One region of the Kitasatospora sp. NPDC004614 genome, then DNA from elsewhere that is predicted to be linked to it. Evidence: riboswitches for the same ligand, from Rfam matches in the RefSeq annotation. Region 1 holds a riboswitch; each other region holds the start of a gene.
What was found. A riboswitch is a leader RNA that binds a small molecule or an ion and turns the genes downstream of it on or off. The one in region 1 is predicted to bind thiamine pyrophosphate.

Region 1 (5,094 bases):
CACGGCACCGTCCCGTGCACCATGGCAACCTCGGCGAAGGCGGCTCGGCGCCGGGAGAGCACCCGCACCAGCACGGCCGACAGCGGCAACGCGGCCAACGACCAGAACACCGCCGCATTGACCGTCCCGAGCCACGGCTGCCACCCGGCACGGTGATGCAACGGCCGCTGCGCGACGAAAGCCACTGCCGTGGCGAGAACGGCGACCGGGGCGAGAAACCAGCGAGAGCGCAACCAGGGGCGCTGGGGGTACCCCCAGCGAAGCGAGGGGGCGGAACTGCGCGCAGCGGAAGGCACCCCACCGCAAGATCGCGACGCAGGACAATGACCTGCACTTGATCGCGACCTTGCGGACGTGGCCTGCGCTTGTCGCGCAGTTCCCCGCGCCCCCAGTTTCGCGCCCCCCTCCCTGCCCACCTACCGCAGCCTGGCAGCCAGTTGTGCCGCCGCCGCGCCCGGGTCCTCCGCGGCGGTGAGGGCGCGGACGACCACGATGCGGGTGGCGCCGGCGGCCAGGACCTGGTCGAGGTTGTCCTGGTCGATGCCGCCGATCGCGAACCACGGCCGGACAGGCCTCACGGCAGCCGCGTGGCGGACCAGGTCGAGGCCGGGGGCGTGGCGGCCGGGCTTGGTGGGGGTGGGCCAGACCGGGCCGGTGCAGAAGTAGTCGACGCCGGGCTCGGTGATCGCCGCGTCCACCTCGGCCTCGGAGTGGCAGGAGCGCCCGATCAGCACGTCCTCGCCGAGGATGGCGCGGGCCACGGCCACCGGCAGGTCGTCCTGCCCGAGGTGCAGCACGTCGGGGCGGGCGCCGAAGGCGACGTCGGCACGGTCGTTGACGGCCAGCAGTTTGCCGTGGCGCTTGGCCGCGTCCGCGAAGACCTCGAGGTACTCGAGTTCCTGGCGGGCCTCCAGGTTCTTGTCCCGGAGCTGGACGATGTCGACGCCACCGGCCAGCACGGCGTCCAGGAAGTCGGCCAGGTCGCCCTGCTCGCGCCGGGCGTCGGTGCAGAGGTAGAGCCTGGCGTCGGCGAGCTGCTGCCGGGGCGTCACAGTGCCATGGCCTGGGCGCGGCGCTTGACCTCGGTGCCGCGGTTCTCGCGCAGGGCCTGGATCGGGCTGCCGGGGAGGGACGGGTCCTCGGTGAACATCCACTCGAGGATCTCCTCGTCGGAGAAGCCGCAGTCGCGGAGCACCGTGAGGGTGCCGACCAGGTGCTTGACCGGGCCGTCGTCCTCGATGAAGTCGGCGGGCACCTGGAGGGAGTTGTTCGCGCCGCGGCGGACGGCCAGCAGGGTGCGGTTCTTCACCATGTCGCGGACCTCGGTGATCACCACGCCCCACCGCTCCGAGATGTCGGGCAGGTACAGCCACGCGGGGACCAGGGCGTCAATCTTGGGATCAATCTTGCTCACGGCACCCAGCCTACCCACCCGCTACCCGGCGGCGGCCTTCAGCTGGACGGCCGGGTCGGCGGCGAGCGCCGGATCGAGCACCGTGCCGCGTTCGATCAGGCGGCGGCCCTGCGCGAGGTCGCGCGGCCGGTCCACGGCGAGCAGCGCGACCAGCTTGCCGTCGCGCAGCCAGAGCACCGTCCAGTCGCGCTCGGACGGGGAGCCGCGCCACAGCAGGTGGTCGGCACCGGCGTGCCGGCCCGCGTACTGCACCATGCGGTCGAACTGCTCGGACCAGAAGTACGGGACGGGGTCGTAGGGCGCGTCCAGGGTGCCGAGCACCGAGGCGGCGACGGCGCCGCCGGAGTGCAGGGCGTGGTCCCAGTGCTGGACGGCGAGCCGGGTGCCGAACCGGGCGGACGGGTAGGAGACGCAGTCGCCGACCGCCCAGACGCCGGGCAACGCGGTGCGCAGCCGGTCGTCCACCGGGACGGTGCCGTCGGGGTCGAGGGCGAGCGGGCTGTCGGCGAGCCAGCCGGTGGCGGGGCGGGCGCCGATGCCGACCACCACCTCGTCGGCGGGCAGGTGGGTGCCGTCGGCGAGCAGCACCCCGCCGTCGGCGGCCCCGGCAACGCCGACGCCGCAGCGCAGTTCGACGCCGGCGGCGGCGTACCAGTCGGTCATCAGGGTGCCGAGTTCGGCGGGCAGCGCCCCGGCCAGCGGGGTGGCGGCGGCCTCGACGACGGTGACGTGGCAGCCCAGGGCGCGGGCGACGGTGGCGGTCTCGGCGCCGATCCAGCCCGCGCCGACCAGCACGATCCGCTTGTCGGGGGTGAGCGCGGCCCGCAGCGCGTGCGCGTCGTCGACGGTGCGCAAGGTGCGGGCGTCGGGCAGACCGGGCAGCGTGCGCGGGTCGGCGCCGGTGGCGATCACCAGGGCGCCGTACGGGAGTTCGCCGCGGTCGGTGTGCAGCACGCCGGCGTTCAGGCCGGTGGCGCGGTGGCCGGTGCGCAGTTCGACGCCGAGGTCGCTCCAGTCGATCTCGAAGGCGGTGGCGTCGGTCTTGCCGAGCAGCACGTCCTTGGACAGCGGCGGCCGGTCGTACGGGAGGTGGAGTTCCTCGCCGACCAGGGTGATCGCGCCCTGCCAGCCACCCTGTCGCAGGTTCAGGGCGGCCTGTGCGCCCGCCATGCCCGCCCCGACCACGACGACCCGGTCCGTTGCCCTCAGTTCAGCCACGGCGTCCACCCTAACCGGCCTGATGTCGGCCGGGGCACCGGCGTTAAAGTGGAGGGACTGAACTATCACGGGAGCCCGGCGCACCGGGCTGAGAGGCGGGCTGTGGCGGCCCGCGACCGTCCGAACCTGATCCGGGTCATGCCGGCGAAGGGAGAAGAAGCGCTGTGGCACATTCCGACGTGCTGGTGATCGGCGGGGGCATCATCGGCCTCGGCGTCGCCTGGCGTACCGCGCAGCGCGGGCTGAGCGTCGCGGTGGTGGACCCGTCGCCGGGCGGCGGCGCGGCCCAGGTCGCCGCGGGCATGCTCGCTCCGGTCACCGAACTCCAGTACGGCGAGGAGCCGTTGCTGCGCCTGGGCATGGCGTCCAACGAGCGCTACGGGGCGTTCGCCGCCGAGCTGACCGAGCTGACCGGCCTGGACACCGGCTACCGCCGCACCGGCACGCTGGCCGTCGCGCTGGACTCCGACGACCGCGAGGAACTGCGCGAACTGCACGCCTTCCACGGCCGGCTGGGCCTGGAGTCGGCGTGGCTGACCGGCCGGGAGTGCCGCCGGCTGGAGCCGATGCTGGCCCCGGGCATACGCGGCGGCCTGCACGTCGCCGAGGACCACCAGGTGGACGGCCGCCGCCTCGCCGCCGCGCTGGTCGCGGCCTGCAAGCTGCTCGGCGTCGCCTTCCACCGCACCCAGGCCGCCGAACTGGTGACGGACGGCGAACGGGCGCTCGGCGTCCGCCTGTTGAGCGGCGAGCAGCTGACGGCCGGACGGACGGTGCTGGCGGCCGGCTCCCGCAGCCACCTGCTGCCGGGCCTGCCGGACGGGGTGCTGCCGGCCATCCGCCCGGTCAAGGGGCAGGTGCTGCGGCTGCGCGTCCCGAAGCTGTACGCGCCGTTCCTGTCCCGCAATGTGCGCGCCGTGGTGCGCGGCCAGCACCTGTACCTGGTGCCGCGCGCCGACGGCGAGTTGGTGATCGGCGCGACCACCGAGGAGATGGGCCACGACACCACCGTCACCGCGGGCGGCGTGTACGAGCTGCTCCGGGATGCGCACGAACTCGTCCCCGGCATCACCGAGTTGCCGCTGGTGGAGACGGGCGCGGGGCTGCGGCCCGGTTCCCCCGACAACGCGCCGCTGCTCGGCCCGACCGCGCTGCCCGGCCTGGTCGCCGCCACCGGGCACTACCGCAACGGCGTGCTGCTCACCCCCGTCACCGCCGACCTGCTCGCCGACTACCTGGCCACCGGCGAACTCCACCCGCTGGCCGCGGACTTCACCCCCGACCGCTTCCGCACCGAGGTGCCCGCATGAACACCGTCGCCCTGACCGTCAACGGCGAACCCCGCACGCTGCCCGCCGCCACCACGCTGGACGTGCTGGTCGCCGAGGTGTCCGCCGCCAACACCGGCGTCGCCGCCGCCGTCAACGAGGCCGTGGTGCCGCGCAGTTCGTGGCCCGCCACGGCGCTCGGCGACGGCGACCGGGTGGAGATCCTCACCGCCGTGCAGGGAGGCTGAGATGGCCGACGACCTGCTGACCATCGGCGACACCACCTTCACCTCCCGCCTGATCATGGGCACCGGCGGCGCCCCCAGCCTGGATGTGCTGGAGCAGGCGCTGCGGGTCTCCGGCACCGAACTGACCACGGTGGCGATGCGCCGGGTCAACACCGCCACCCAGGGCTCGGTGCTGGAGGTGCTGGCCCGCAACGGCATCCGGATCCTCCCGAACACGGCCGGCTGCTACACCGCGGGCGAGGCCGTGCTCACCGCCCGCCTGGCCCGCGAGGCGCTCGGCACCGACTGGGTGAAGCTCGAGGTGATCGCCGACGAGCGCACCCTGCTGCCCGACCCGATCGAACTCCTGGACGCCGCCGAGACCTTGGTCGACGACGGCTTCACCGTGCTGCCGTACACCAACGACGACCCGGTGCTGGCCCGCAAGCTGGAGGACGTCGGCTGCGCGGCGATCATGCCGCTGGGCTCGCCGATCGGCTCCGGCCTGGGCATCCGCAACCCGCACAACTTCCAGCTGATCGTGGAGTCCGCGAACGTCCCGGTCGTCCTCGACGCGGGCGCCGGCACCGCCAGCGACGTCGCCCTGGCGATGGAACTCGGCTGCTCCGCCGTCATGCTGGCCTCCGCCGTGACCCGCGCCCAGGAGCCCGTCCTGATGGCCGACGCGATGCGCCGCGCCGTCGAGGCCGGCCGCCTCGCCCACCGGGCCGGCCGGATCCCGCGCCGCTACTACGCCGAGGCCTCCTCCCCCACCACCGGCCTGGCCGACACCCGGGAGCGCCCCGCGTTCTGACGGCGCGCCCGAACCGCCGGGCACCCCCGCGCGTCCCCCTCCGGGAGGAGGCTTCCATGGGACGAGCCGGGCACCGCGGCGACCGGCTTGCCGGACCGTACCCGGTTCGGCCCCTAGACTCCTCGGGTGGACATGACCATAGGTGACCCTCTG
Region 2 (5,094 bases), on a different contig from region 1:
GGCCGCCGTGTGCCGACACCGACGGGCTGGCCGGCACCGGCCGGGTGGTCGCCCCACCGTCCGTCACCTCGAGGGTCAGCAGACCGTCCCCGCGCATCCGCCAACTCCACAGCACCGTACCGATCTCCGCGTCGTCATCGCCGTGCGGATGCCACTCGGACGATCTGTCCGCCTCGTCGGGATCATCGGCCGGCAGCGGTCTGGCATGACGACAGGAATTGCTGAGCAGTTCGGAGAGGATCAACACCGCGTCGTCAATCACCCCGTCCGGTATCGAGCGATCACCGAGATCGTTGCGCAGCCTCCGCCGCGCGGTCGAAACACTGGCCGGACCGTGCGGAACGGCCATGGCCGATGAGGTCGACCCGGCCTGAACTGGCAAAGCTCGCGCCACCATCAACGCCACCCCCGGACCTCCTTCAGCTTCTGCCGAGGGATGGATGCCCGCCGTTAATGCATCGGAAACGGGAGTTCGACGATCCGATCGCGGCATTAACGAGATCCGCACGACGGGCGGCCAAAAGGTGAGGAGCGTCTCACCTCCGGCCTCACCGGGGGGCTTGTCCGAATGGCCAACAGGAAATACCCCGTTCGGTATTTCTGTCACGCCTATGGGGCGCGGGTGCCACCTGCCGGTCGCGCGGTCAGCGGCCCAACTGGGCCAGTACGTCGGCCGGTCGATTGGTGATCAGCGCCTCCACACCCAGTTCCAGGCAGAGTTCGACGTCCTCGGGGCGGTCCACCGTCCACACGTGCACCCGGTGGCCGGCCCGGCGCAGCGCCCGGATCAGGTCCGGGTCGCGGCGTACCAGCGAGATGCCCGGGCCGGCGATCGACGCGCCGCCCGGCAGCGCCTTGGTGCGGCCCAGCAGCGGCACCGGGCGCTCCCACAGGTACACCCGGGGCACCGCCGGGGCGTTCCGGCGGACCCGGTGCAGGGCGAGCTCCGAGAAGCTCATCACCCGCACCGTGGACTCCTCCGGCGCGGCCGGCAGCAGCCCGAACCGGCCGAGCATCCGCAGCAGTTCGGACTCCACCCGGCCCGCGTACCGCACCGGGTGCTTGGTCTCGATGGCCAGCTCCACCCGCCGCCCGGTGTCCGCGACCAGCTCCAGCAGCCGCTCCAGGGTCAGCACGGAGCTGCGCTGCGGCTGCTCCGGGTGCTTCCACGAGCCGAAGTCCAGCGCGGACAGCTGGGCCAGCGTCATGGTCGACACCACGCCCTGCCCGTCCGAGGTGCGGCGGACGTTGCGGTCGTGCACGCACACCAACTGCCCGTCGGCGGTGACCCGGACGTCGCACTCCAGCCCGTCCGCGCCCTCCTCCAGCGCCCGCTTGTATGCCTCCTCGGTGTGCTCCGGAAGGGCCGCGGAGGACCCTCGGTGGGCGATCACCTTGACCGCGGAGCGGTCGATCGGAGCGGGGAGCGGGGCCGAGGCGCTGTGCTGGGTGTTCACGTCAACCAGCCTACGCGGCACCGGATGACGGGTGGCTTCCGATCCGGCAACACCGCGGTGAACAGCCCTTGATGCGGCGTCAGCCCTTGCGGCGCTCCACGGCCGCCACCGCGCCGGTCGCCAGCGCCGCCACCAGGAACGAGAACAGCGAGGCCGAGCTCCACGCCTGCGGGGTGAAGTGCACGGCCTCCTGCGCCTGCGTCCACAGGTCCGTCCACCAGCCGGCCACCGCGGTCGGCGCCAGGAACTGGTACACCGCGAAGCCCAGCGCCCACGGCGCCAGCATCACCCAGCGCGCCGGGGCGTCCTGGGTCAGGTTCCAGCCGCGCCGGCCGGCCCCGAGGAAATAGTCCACCGCCAGCACCGCGAACAGCGGCACGAACACCGACCCGATCAGGCCGAGGAACGCGTAGTACGAGTCGGTGAACTCCTTGATGCGCAGCGCCAGTACCGTCACCAGCACGCCGATGCCGCCGGTCAGCACCCGCCGGTCCACCTTCGGCCACAGGTTGTGGATCGACATCGCCGTCGAGTACACGTTCGCGAACGACTGGTCCGACTCGCGCAGCACCAGCACCAGCAGGAACGCCCAGCCCGCGGCCACGCCGGTGAACGAGCCGAGGATCTTCTCCGGGTCGCCGCCGGACTGCAGCAGCGCCACCACGCCCAGCACGTAGCACCACACCTGGGCCACCGTGTAGCCGGAGAACGTCCCCCAGAACGCGCTCGCCGAGGTGCGCGCGTGCCGGGTGTAGTCGGCGGCCAGCGGGACGAACGAGATCGACACCGCGATCACCGCGTCCGTCGCCGACAGGAAGCCGTCCCAGTTGCCCGCACCCGGGTCCGGGAAGCCCAGCCGGGCGAACTGCACCGTGAAGTACACCATCGCCACACCGACCGCGACGGCCACGTACTTGCGCAGCACCGCGATCGCGCCCAGCGGCCAGATCGTCAGCACCGTCGTCAGCACGCCCGCCAGCAGCACGAACAGCCAGCGCCAGCCCTCGGTGCCGGCCACCGTCTGGGCGCCCCAGGCGATCACCGTCAGCTCGTACACGCCCCAGCCGACGCACTGCAGGATGTTCAGCACCGTCGGCACGTACGACAGCCGGGTGCCGAACAGGCCGCGCAGCACCGCCATGGCCGGCGCGCCCGTGCGGGCGCCCACCAGCGCCGCCACCGCGAGCATCGCGGTGCCGATCGCGGTACCCGCCACGATCGCCGTCACGGCCGCGGTGAAGCCCAGCTCGTGGCCCTGCTTGCCCAGCACCGTCGCGGCGCTGGTGAACCCGATCAGGCTCACCCCGAGGTTCGCCCACAGCGCGAACAGCGCCCGGAAATCCAGCGTCCGCGGCGGCGCCGTGTCGAGGGTCAGCGGGGCCTCGGCCCGCGCGGCCGTCTCAAGATCGGAAATTGGGGCAGACGGAACAGCCGTCATGGCCGATACTCCCTACGCCGGCATTACCCGGACAGGTTCCGGCGGTCAGCGCCCCCTCGACCGGGGTGGCGACACCGCCATGCCCTACGGTCGATCCGGCGCACTCTCAGCCTGGCTGGTCCAAGCTCCCGCGACGTTCTTCGGTTTACAGGAGCGACAGGCTAGCCTCCGGGTGGGAGAACGCCAAGGCCGGGGGGAACGGCGTCCGCATCGCGGGACCACTGATGTCCATGTCAGCGAGGCCTAAGGCTTCTCATGATTTCTTCAGGGGCCCGCTTACGGTGTCCGAATCCGGCATAGGAAAAACTGTGCCCCGAGGCTGTGGCCGCGCCGACCGAGCGACGGACCGCAGCCCAAGGTTCTGTCAGCGATGGAGGTCGTCCGTGAGCACCGAGCACGCGAGTGGTACCACCCCGCCGGAGAAGGCCCCCGAGGCCACCGGCACCGAGGCGGCCGCCGCCACCGCCGGAACGCCCGCGCCCGCTCCCTCCTACCTCGACGCCCCGCCGCCGGTGCTGCCGGCGGCCCCGGCGGCGCCCGCGCCCGCCGCGCCGGTGTCCGACCAGACCATGCAGCTCGGGAAGGTCCCCGCCGCGCCGGTGGCCCCGCCGGTGGCTCCGGCCTCGGCTCCGGCTCCGGCTCCGGTGGACGCGCCGCCGCCGTTCCAGAACCCGTACGGCAGCGTCAGCGAGCCGCCCAGCCCCTACACGCCGACCACCGTCACCCCGGCCGTGCCGCCGCACGCCCAGGAGGCGCCGGCCAACCCCTACGCGTCGGCCCCGGATGCCCAGCCCGTGGCGGCCAACCCGTTCGCGCCGACCGCGGTCGCCCACGACCCGCAGGGCACCCCGGGCGTCCCTGGCGTCCCCGGCGTCCCCGGCGAAGGGCAGCACCCGTTCGGCGCCGGTCACCCGGTGGGTGGCTGGGGCCACCCGGCCGGCGGTCCGGGCGGCGTCGGCGGGCCTGGCGAGCCGGGCGAGCCGGGTGCGCCGTGGGGCGGCCCGCAGCCCGCTCCGGGCGGCGGCTCCGGCAAGAGCAAGCGCGGCGGCCTGGTCGCGCTGGTCGCGGCGGTCGCCCTGGTGGCCGGCCTGGCCGGTGGCGCGATCGGCGCGAGCGTCTCCGGCGGGAACGGCGACAGCGGCACCAAGCACACCAGTACCACCGTCAGCGTCGGCAACGCCCACCAGACCCTGGACCGGGCCCCCGAGTCCGTCGCCGGGATCGCCGCCAAGGCGCTGCCGTCCACCGTCACCATCAAGGCCTCGAACTCCAGCGAGTCCGGCACCGGCACCGGGTTCGTCTTCGACACCGAGGGCCACATCCTGACCAACAATCACGTGGTCGCGCCCGCCGCCAAGGGCGGCAAGCTCTCCGTCAAGTTCTCCGACGGGTCCTCGTACACCGCGTCCGTGGTCGGCCGCGCCGAGGGCTACGACGTCGCGGTGATCCGCCTCGACAACCCGCCCAAGGACAAGCTCGTCCCGCTGCCGCTCGGCGACTCCGACAAGGTCGCCATCGGTGACTCCACCATCGCCATCGGCGCGCCCTACGGCCTCGAAGGCACCGTCACCACCGGCATCATCTCCGCCAAGGACCGCCCGGTCGCCTCCGGCGACGAGACCGGCGCCAACTCCTCGTACATGAACGCCCTGCAGACCGACGCGTCGATCAACCCCGGCAACTCCGGCGGCCCGCTGCTCGACGGCTCCGGCTCGGTCATCGGCATCAACTCGGCGATCCAGTCGAACACCAGCGGCTCCGGCCGGGCCGGCTCCATCGGCCTCGGCTTCGCCATCCCGATCAACCAGGCCAAGTGGGTCGCCCAGACCCTGATCAAGGACGGCACCCCCGTCTACGCGATCCTCGGCGTCCTGCGCAACGACGACTACCGCGGCGACGGCGCCCAGATCGCCACCGCCCCCGTCCGCGACACCCCCGCCGTCACCCCCGGCGGCCCCGCCGACCAGGCCGGCCTGAAGGCCGGCGACGTCATCACCAAGCTCGGCGGCATCTCCATCGACAGCGGCCCGACCCTGGTCAGCGAGATCTGGACGCACAAGCCCGGCGAGAAGGTCGAGGTCGAGTACACCCGCGACGGCAAGGCCGCCAAGACCACCGTCACCCTCGGCGAACGCAAGGGCGACAACTGACCCCTCCGCAACGGAGTGCACCGAACCCGCCCCGACCCGTTAGGCTGGC
Region 3 (5,094 bases), on a different contig from region 1:
TCCAGGTACGGCAGCGTGACCTGGTGCACCAGCACCCGGGCGTAGGCGTCCCAGCCGAAGCCGGTGCGGGTCGCCACCCGGGTCAGGATGTCCGCCCCGATCTGCTCGAAAACCCCGCGCAACTCCTTGCCGCCGCCCCGGAAGTAGCTCCACTCGTCGCCGCGCGGGTGCCGCGAGCCGCCGCCCGGGATGCCGCCGACCTCCCAGTGCTCGGACGCCGTCTCGGTCTCGATGTCGAGGATGCCGCCGCGCTCCACCCGCTCCACCACCACGGCCGCCCCGCCGTCGCCGAAGGTGTAGCCCGCGAAGCCGTCGCGGAACTCCGCCAGACCGGACGGGTCGCGGCGCATCGCCCGGCTCGGCGTCTCTCCCGTCACCACCAGCGCCCGGCTGGCCCGGCCGGCCAGGATCATCGCGCGGGCGGTGTCGATGCCGTTCAGGAAGCTGTTGCAGGCGTTGGAGACGTCCAACGCGTGGGCGCAGGAGCCGAGTTCGGCCTGCACCAGGTGCGCGGTGGCGGGCTCGCAGACGTCCCGCGAGGCGGACGCGAACAGCAGCAGGTCGACGTCCCCGGGCCCGATCCCGCGCGCCGCGAGCGCCCGGCGGGCCGCGCCCAGCCCGAGCGTGGAGGCGTACTCGTCGTCGCGCGCGAAGTGCCGGGTGCGGATGCCGGTCGCCTTCTCGAACATGCCGTCGGGCAGCGGCAGCCCGGCGCCGGCGGCCACCTCGTCCTGCAACTGCCGTGAGGTGACGGTCTGTTGGGGCAGGTACGAGCCGGTCGCGGTGATGCCGATACGAGGCAGGAGGTCCATGGCTCGATGCTGGCGCGGGCCCGGCGCGCGGGCGTGAGTACGGGTACTCACCCGGGGCTGAGATGTGCGGAGGGCGGGCATGGGGCCGCCCGGGGAGGTTGTTCCCTCGCCCGGGCGGAACTCAGCTGTCGCTGAGGTGAGTTACTTGCTGTCGGCCTCGATCGGGATGACCTGCGCCGGAGCGGCGGCTGCCGGGGCAGCGGCCTTGGTGGCCTCGCCGTTCTCAGCTGCCGGGGACATCGCGGTGAGCAGCTGGCGGGCCAGGCCGAGGCCGGTCCCGCCCATGGTGAGCGCCTTGGCGAACATCTCGGACATGCCCTCGGCGCCGTTCAGCAGCACCATGTGCTCGACGTTGCCGAACGCGTCCGCGCCGGCCCGGACGATGGCCGGCCAGTTCTCGGCGAGCTGCTGGGCGACCACCGCCTCCTGGTTCTCGGCCAGCGCCGCGGCGCGGGCCTTGATGCCCTCGGCCTCGGCCAGGCCCTGCGCCCGGGTGGCCTCCGCCTCGGCGAGACCCTTCGCCCGGGCCGCCTCCGCCTCGGCCAGACCCTTGGCGGCCTCGGCGGCGGCCTGCGCCTCACCGGTGGCCCGGGTGGCCTCGGCCGCGGCCAGACCGCGGGCCTTGGTGGCCTCGGCCTCGGCCGCGGCGGCGACCTTGACCCGGTTCGCCTCGGCGGCGGTCTTCAGCTCGGTCTCCCGGGACAGCGCCTCGGCGGCGGAGATCCGGGCGTCACGGTCGGCCTCGGCCTTGGTGCGGGTCTCGTACGCGCGGGCGTCGGCCGGCTTGCGGACGTCCGCCTGCAGCTGCTGCTCCTTGCGGTGCGCCTCCAGCTCGGCGACCTTGGTCTCCTGGACCACGACCTCCTGCCGGGCGGCGGCCTGCGCGAGCGGGCCGGCCTGCAGCGCACGAGCCGCGGCGGTGTCCATCTCGGCCTGGTAACCGGCCTGCTGGATGCCGGAGTTGCGGGTTGCCTCGGCCTTGCGGGCGAACGCCTCCTGCTCGGCCTCGGTGGCCCGTCGGTCCGCCTCGGCGGCGGCGATCCGGGCGTCGCGCTGGACGGCTGCGGCGTGCGGCGCGGCCAGGTTGGTGATGTACCCGGTCGGGTCCAGGATCTCCTGGATCTGCAGCGAGTCGATGATCAGACCGAGCTTCTCCATCTCGATGCCCGAGGCGGAGCGGGTCTCACCGGTGAGCCGCTCGCGGTCGCGGATCATGTCCTCGACCGTCAGCCCACCGACGATGGACCGCAGGTGGCCGGCGAACACGTTGTGCACCCGCTGGCCCATCATCTTCTGCTGGTCCAGGAAACGCCGGGCGGCGTTGGCGATCGACACCGGGTCGTCGCCCACCTTGAAGATCACAACGCCCTTGACGTGCACGGGAATTCCCTGCGACGTCACGCACTCCACGTCCAGCGCGGCCTCGTTCAGGTCCAGCGAGAGCCGGCGCACCGCCTGGACGCCCGGCACCACGAAGGTGCCCCGCCCGGTCACCACGCGGAAGCCCAGACCCTCGCCGTGCTTGGAACCCGAGATCACCAGCGCCTCGTTGGGTTCCGCCACGCGCCACATCAGCTTGAAAAGAACGATCAGCAGAACGAGGCCTGCGACGGCGCCGCCTGCGATGCCGACCAACATCGGCAATCCCCCCTTAGGAGCACACCGGTCCCGTGCTGCGCTTGGGTCGTGCAGAACTGGCGCGGAAACCGGCGGCAGCCGCATTCTCCGCCGTTCCGGATCAGGGGGGAAGGGTCTGGACGGTGGGAACTCTCACTGTCTCAAAAGTGTTGCGACAGGTTTGTGGAGGCCGTCTGACGTGCGATCAAAAGGGCTCGACGTACACCGTGCGCGGTGGCTGATATTCGACCACCACCACCATGGTGCCCGGCTGCAGCGGCTCGCCCGGTGTGGCGCGGTACGCCAGGAACGCCTCGGTGCCCAGCCGTTCGGGCACGTGCACCATCACCTCGCCGACCAGGCCCGCGCCGATCCGCCCTGTCACCCGCCCCGTCAGTCCGATCACCCGCACGATTCTCCCACCCCGTACGGGGCGTGAACAGCTCGGGCCCACGCGGGAGTTGCCCGCAGGGGGAGGCCCGGGCGCGGGAGTGCGCCCTGGACCGGCGCCGTGACGTGCCCTACGGTGAGGAACCGAACGCAGGCGGACGACGCCTGCGCGGAACGGGAGCTCGGAGCACCGGGCTGAGAGGGCGCTGACGGTACGCGGGCCCGCGTACCACCTGCTGCGCCGACCGCAGGAACCTGACCGGGTAATGCCGGCGTAGGGAGTTGAAGGTCCGATGACCGCATTTTCCGAGTACCAGTCTGCCCGCGAGTCGGCCGCCACCGGGTACCCCACCCCCGCCTGGCGCAAGGCCTACCGCCAAGGCAGCCGCCCCGACCTGCGGGTCCCCTACCGCGAGGTCCACCTCACCGACGGCCGCACCGTCCCGCTGTACGACACCTCCGGCCCGTACACCGACCCCGACCTGCCCACCGACGTCCGCCGCGGACTGCCCGCCCTGCGCGACGGATGGATCCGGCAGCGCGGCGACGTCGAGGAGTACCAGGGCCGCGAGGCCCGCCCCGAGGACGACGGCATCAAGCACACCGCGCCGCGCGGCGGCGACCTGCGCAACCTGGACGCCGTCTTCCCCGGCCGCCCACGCCGCCCGCTGCGCGCCAGGGACGGCGAAGCCGTCACCCAACTCGCCTACGCCAAGCGCGGGTTGATCACCCCAGAGATGGAGTTCGTGGCGCTCCGGGAAGGCCTCGAACCGGAGTTCGTCCGCGAGCAGGTGGCCCGCGGACGCGCCGTCATCCCGGTCAACGTGAACCACCCCGAGAGCGAACCGGCCATCATCGGCACCGACTTCCTGGTGAAGATCAACGCCAACATCGGGAACTCCGCCGTCACCTCCTCCATCGAGGAGGAGGTGGAGAAGATGACCTGGGCCACCCGCTGGGGCGCCGACACCGTCATGGACCTCTCCACCGGCCGCAACATCCACACCACCCGCGAGTGGATCCTGCGCAACTCCCCCGTCCCGATCGGCACCGTCCCGCTCTACCAGGCACTGGAGAAGGTCGACGGCCGGGCCGAGGAACTCAGCTGGGAGGTCTACCGGGACACCGTCCTCGAACAGTGCGAGCAGGGCGTCGACTACATGACTGTGCACGCCGGCGTCCTGCTCCGGTACGTGCCGCTCACCGCCCGCCGCAAGACCGGCATCGTCTCGCGCGGCGGCTCCATCATGGCCGCCTGGTGCCTGGCCCACCACCAGGAGAACTTCCTCTACACGCACTTCGAGGAACTCTGCGACCTGCTGCGCGCCTACGACGTCACCTTCTCGCTCGGTGACGGCCTGCGGCCCGGCTCCATCGCCGACGCCAACGACGAGGCCCAGTTCGCCGAACTCACCACCCTCGGCGAGCTCGGCCGGATCGCCCGCGCCAAGGACGTCCAGGTGATGATCGAAGGCCCCGGACACGTCCCGATGCACAAGATCCGCGAGAACATGGACCTGCAGAAGGAGATCTGCGACGAGGCCCCGTTCTACACGCTCGGCCCGCTCACCACCGACGTCGCACCCGGCTACGACCACATCACCTCCGGCATCGGCGCCGCGATGATCGCCTGGTGGGGCACCGCGATGCTCTGCTACGTCACCCCCAAGGAACACCTCGGCCTGCCCAACCGCGACGACGTCAAGACCGGCGTCATCACCTACAAGATCGCCGCCCACGCCGCCGACCTCGCCAAGGGCCATCCCGGCGCCCAGGCCTGGGACGACGCCCTCTCCGACGCCCGCTTCGAATTCCGCTGGGAGGACCAGTTCAACCTGGCCCTCGACCCCGAGACCGCCCGCGAATTCCACGACGAGACCCTCCCCGCCGAGCCCGCCAAGACCGCGCACTTCTGCTCCATGTGCGGCCCGAAGTTCTGCTCGATGAAGATCAGCAAAACCATCAATGAGAAGTTCGGCAACGGCGCCGCCTCGCCGGAGTACGACGAGGCCGCCGTCGAGGGCATGAAGGCCATGTCCGAGGAGTTCGCGGCCCAGGGAAATCGGGTCTATCTCCCCCTGGCCGACTGACGGCCGACACAGAACGGCGCCGCACCGGGAGGCAGGAGGGGGTCTCCCGGCGCGGCGCTTTGCCTGTTGGCGGGACTTCTCAGGCGATGCCGTGCCCGTAGCGGGGGGTGGAGATCACCGGGACAGTCAGTGACTCAATGAGGACGCCCTGTCAGCACCGGCTCTTAGGATGACGGTGGTTGGAG

Region 2: it holds a riboswitch for thiamine pyrophosphate, as region 1 does, so the genes downstream of both, ACFYST_RS07075 (purine-cytosine permease family protein) here and thiO (glycine oxidase ThiO) in region 1, are expected to answer to the same signal.
Region 3: it holds a riboswitch for thiamine pyrophosphate, as region 1 does, so the genes downstream of both, thiC (phosphomethylpyrimidine synthase ThiC) here and thiO (glycine oxidase ThiO) in region 1, are expected to answer to the same signal.

Annotation. Positions count from the first base shown of each region.
Region 1 is NZ_JBIALR010000003.1:49,756-54,849, forward strand. Features, by position in the region: gene ACFYST_RS09655 (VanZ family protein) at 1-110, opposite strand, end outside; gene thiE (thiamine phosphate synthase) at 417-1,052, opposite strand; gene ACFYST_RS09665 (Rv2175c family DNA-binding protein) at 1,049-1,414, opposite strand; gene ACFYST_RS09670 (NAD(P)/FAD-dependent oxidoreductase) at 1,436-2,641, opposite strand; TPP riboswitch at 2,690-2,802, shown strand; gene thiO (glycine oxidase ThiO) at 2,797-3,942, shown strand; gene thiS (sulfur carrier protein ThiS) at 3,939-4,148, shown strand; gene ACFYST_RS09685 (thiazole synthase) at 4,150-4,941, shown strand; gene pknB (Stk1 family PASTA domain-containing Ser/Thr kinase) at 5,074-5,094, shown strand, end outside.
Region 2 is NZ_JBIALR010000002.1:351,463-356,556, forward strand. Features, by position in the region: gene ACFYST_RS07065 (ATP-binding protein) at 1-397, opposite strand, end outside; gene ACFYST_RS07070 (glycerophosphodiester phosphodiesterase) at 645-1,457, opposite strand; gene ACFYST_RS07075 (purine-cytosine permease family protein) at 1,537-2,895, opposite strand; TPP riboswitch at 2,886-3,037, opposite strand; gene ACFYST_RS07080 (S1C family serine protease) at 3,279-5,045, shown strand.
Region 3 is NZ_JBIALR010000002.1:86,727-91,820, reverse strand. Features, by position in the region: gene ACFYST_RS05725 (3-oxoacyl-ACP synthase III family protein) at 1-812, opposite strand, end outside; gene ACFYST_RS05720 (flotillin family protein) at 954-2,450, opposite strand; gene ACFYST_RS05715 (hypothetical protein) at 2,635-2,835, opposite strand; TPP riboswitch at 2,984-3,117, shown strand; gene thiC (phosphomethylpyrimidine synthase ThiC) at 3,113-4,909, shown strand; gene ACFYST_RS05705 (DUF4365 domain-containing protein) at 5,089-5,094, shown strand, end outside.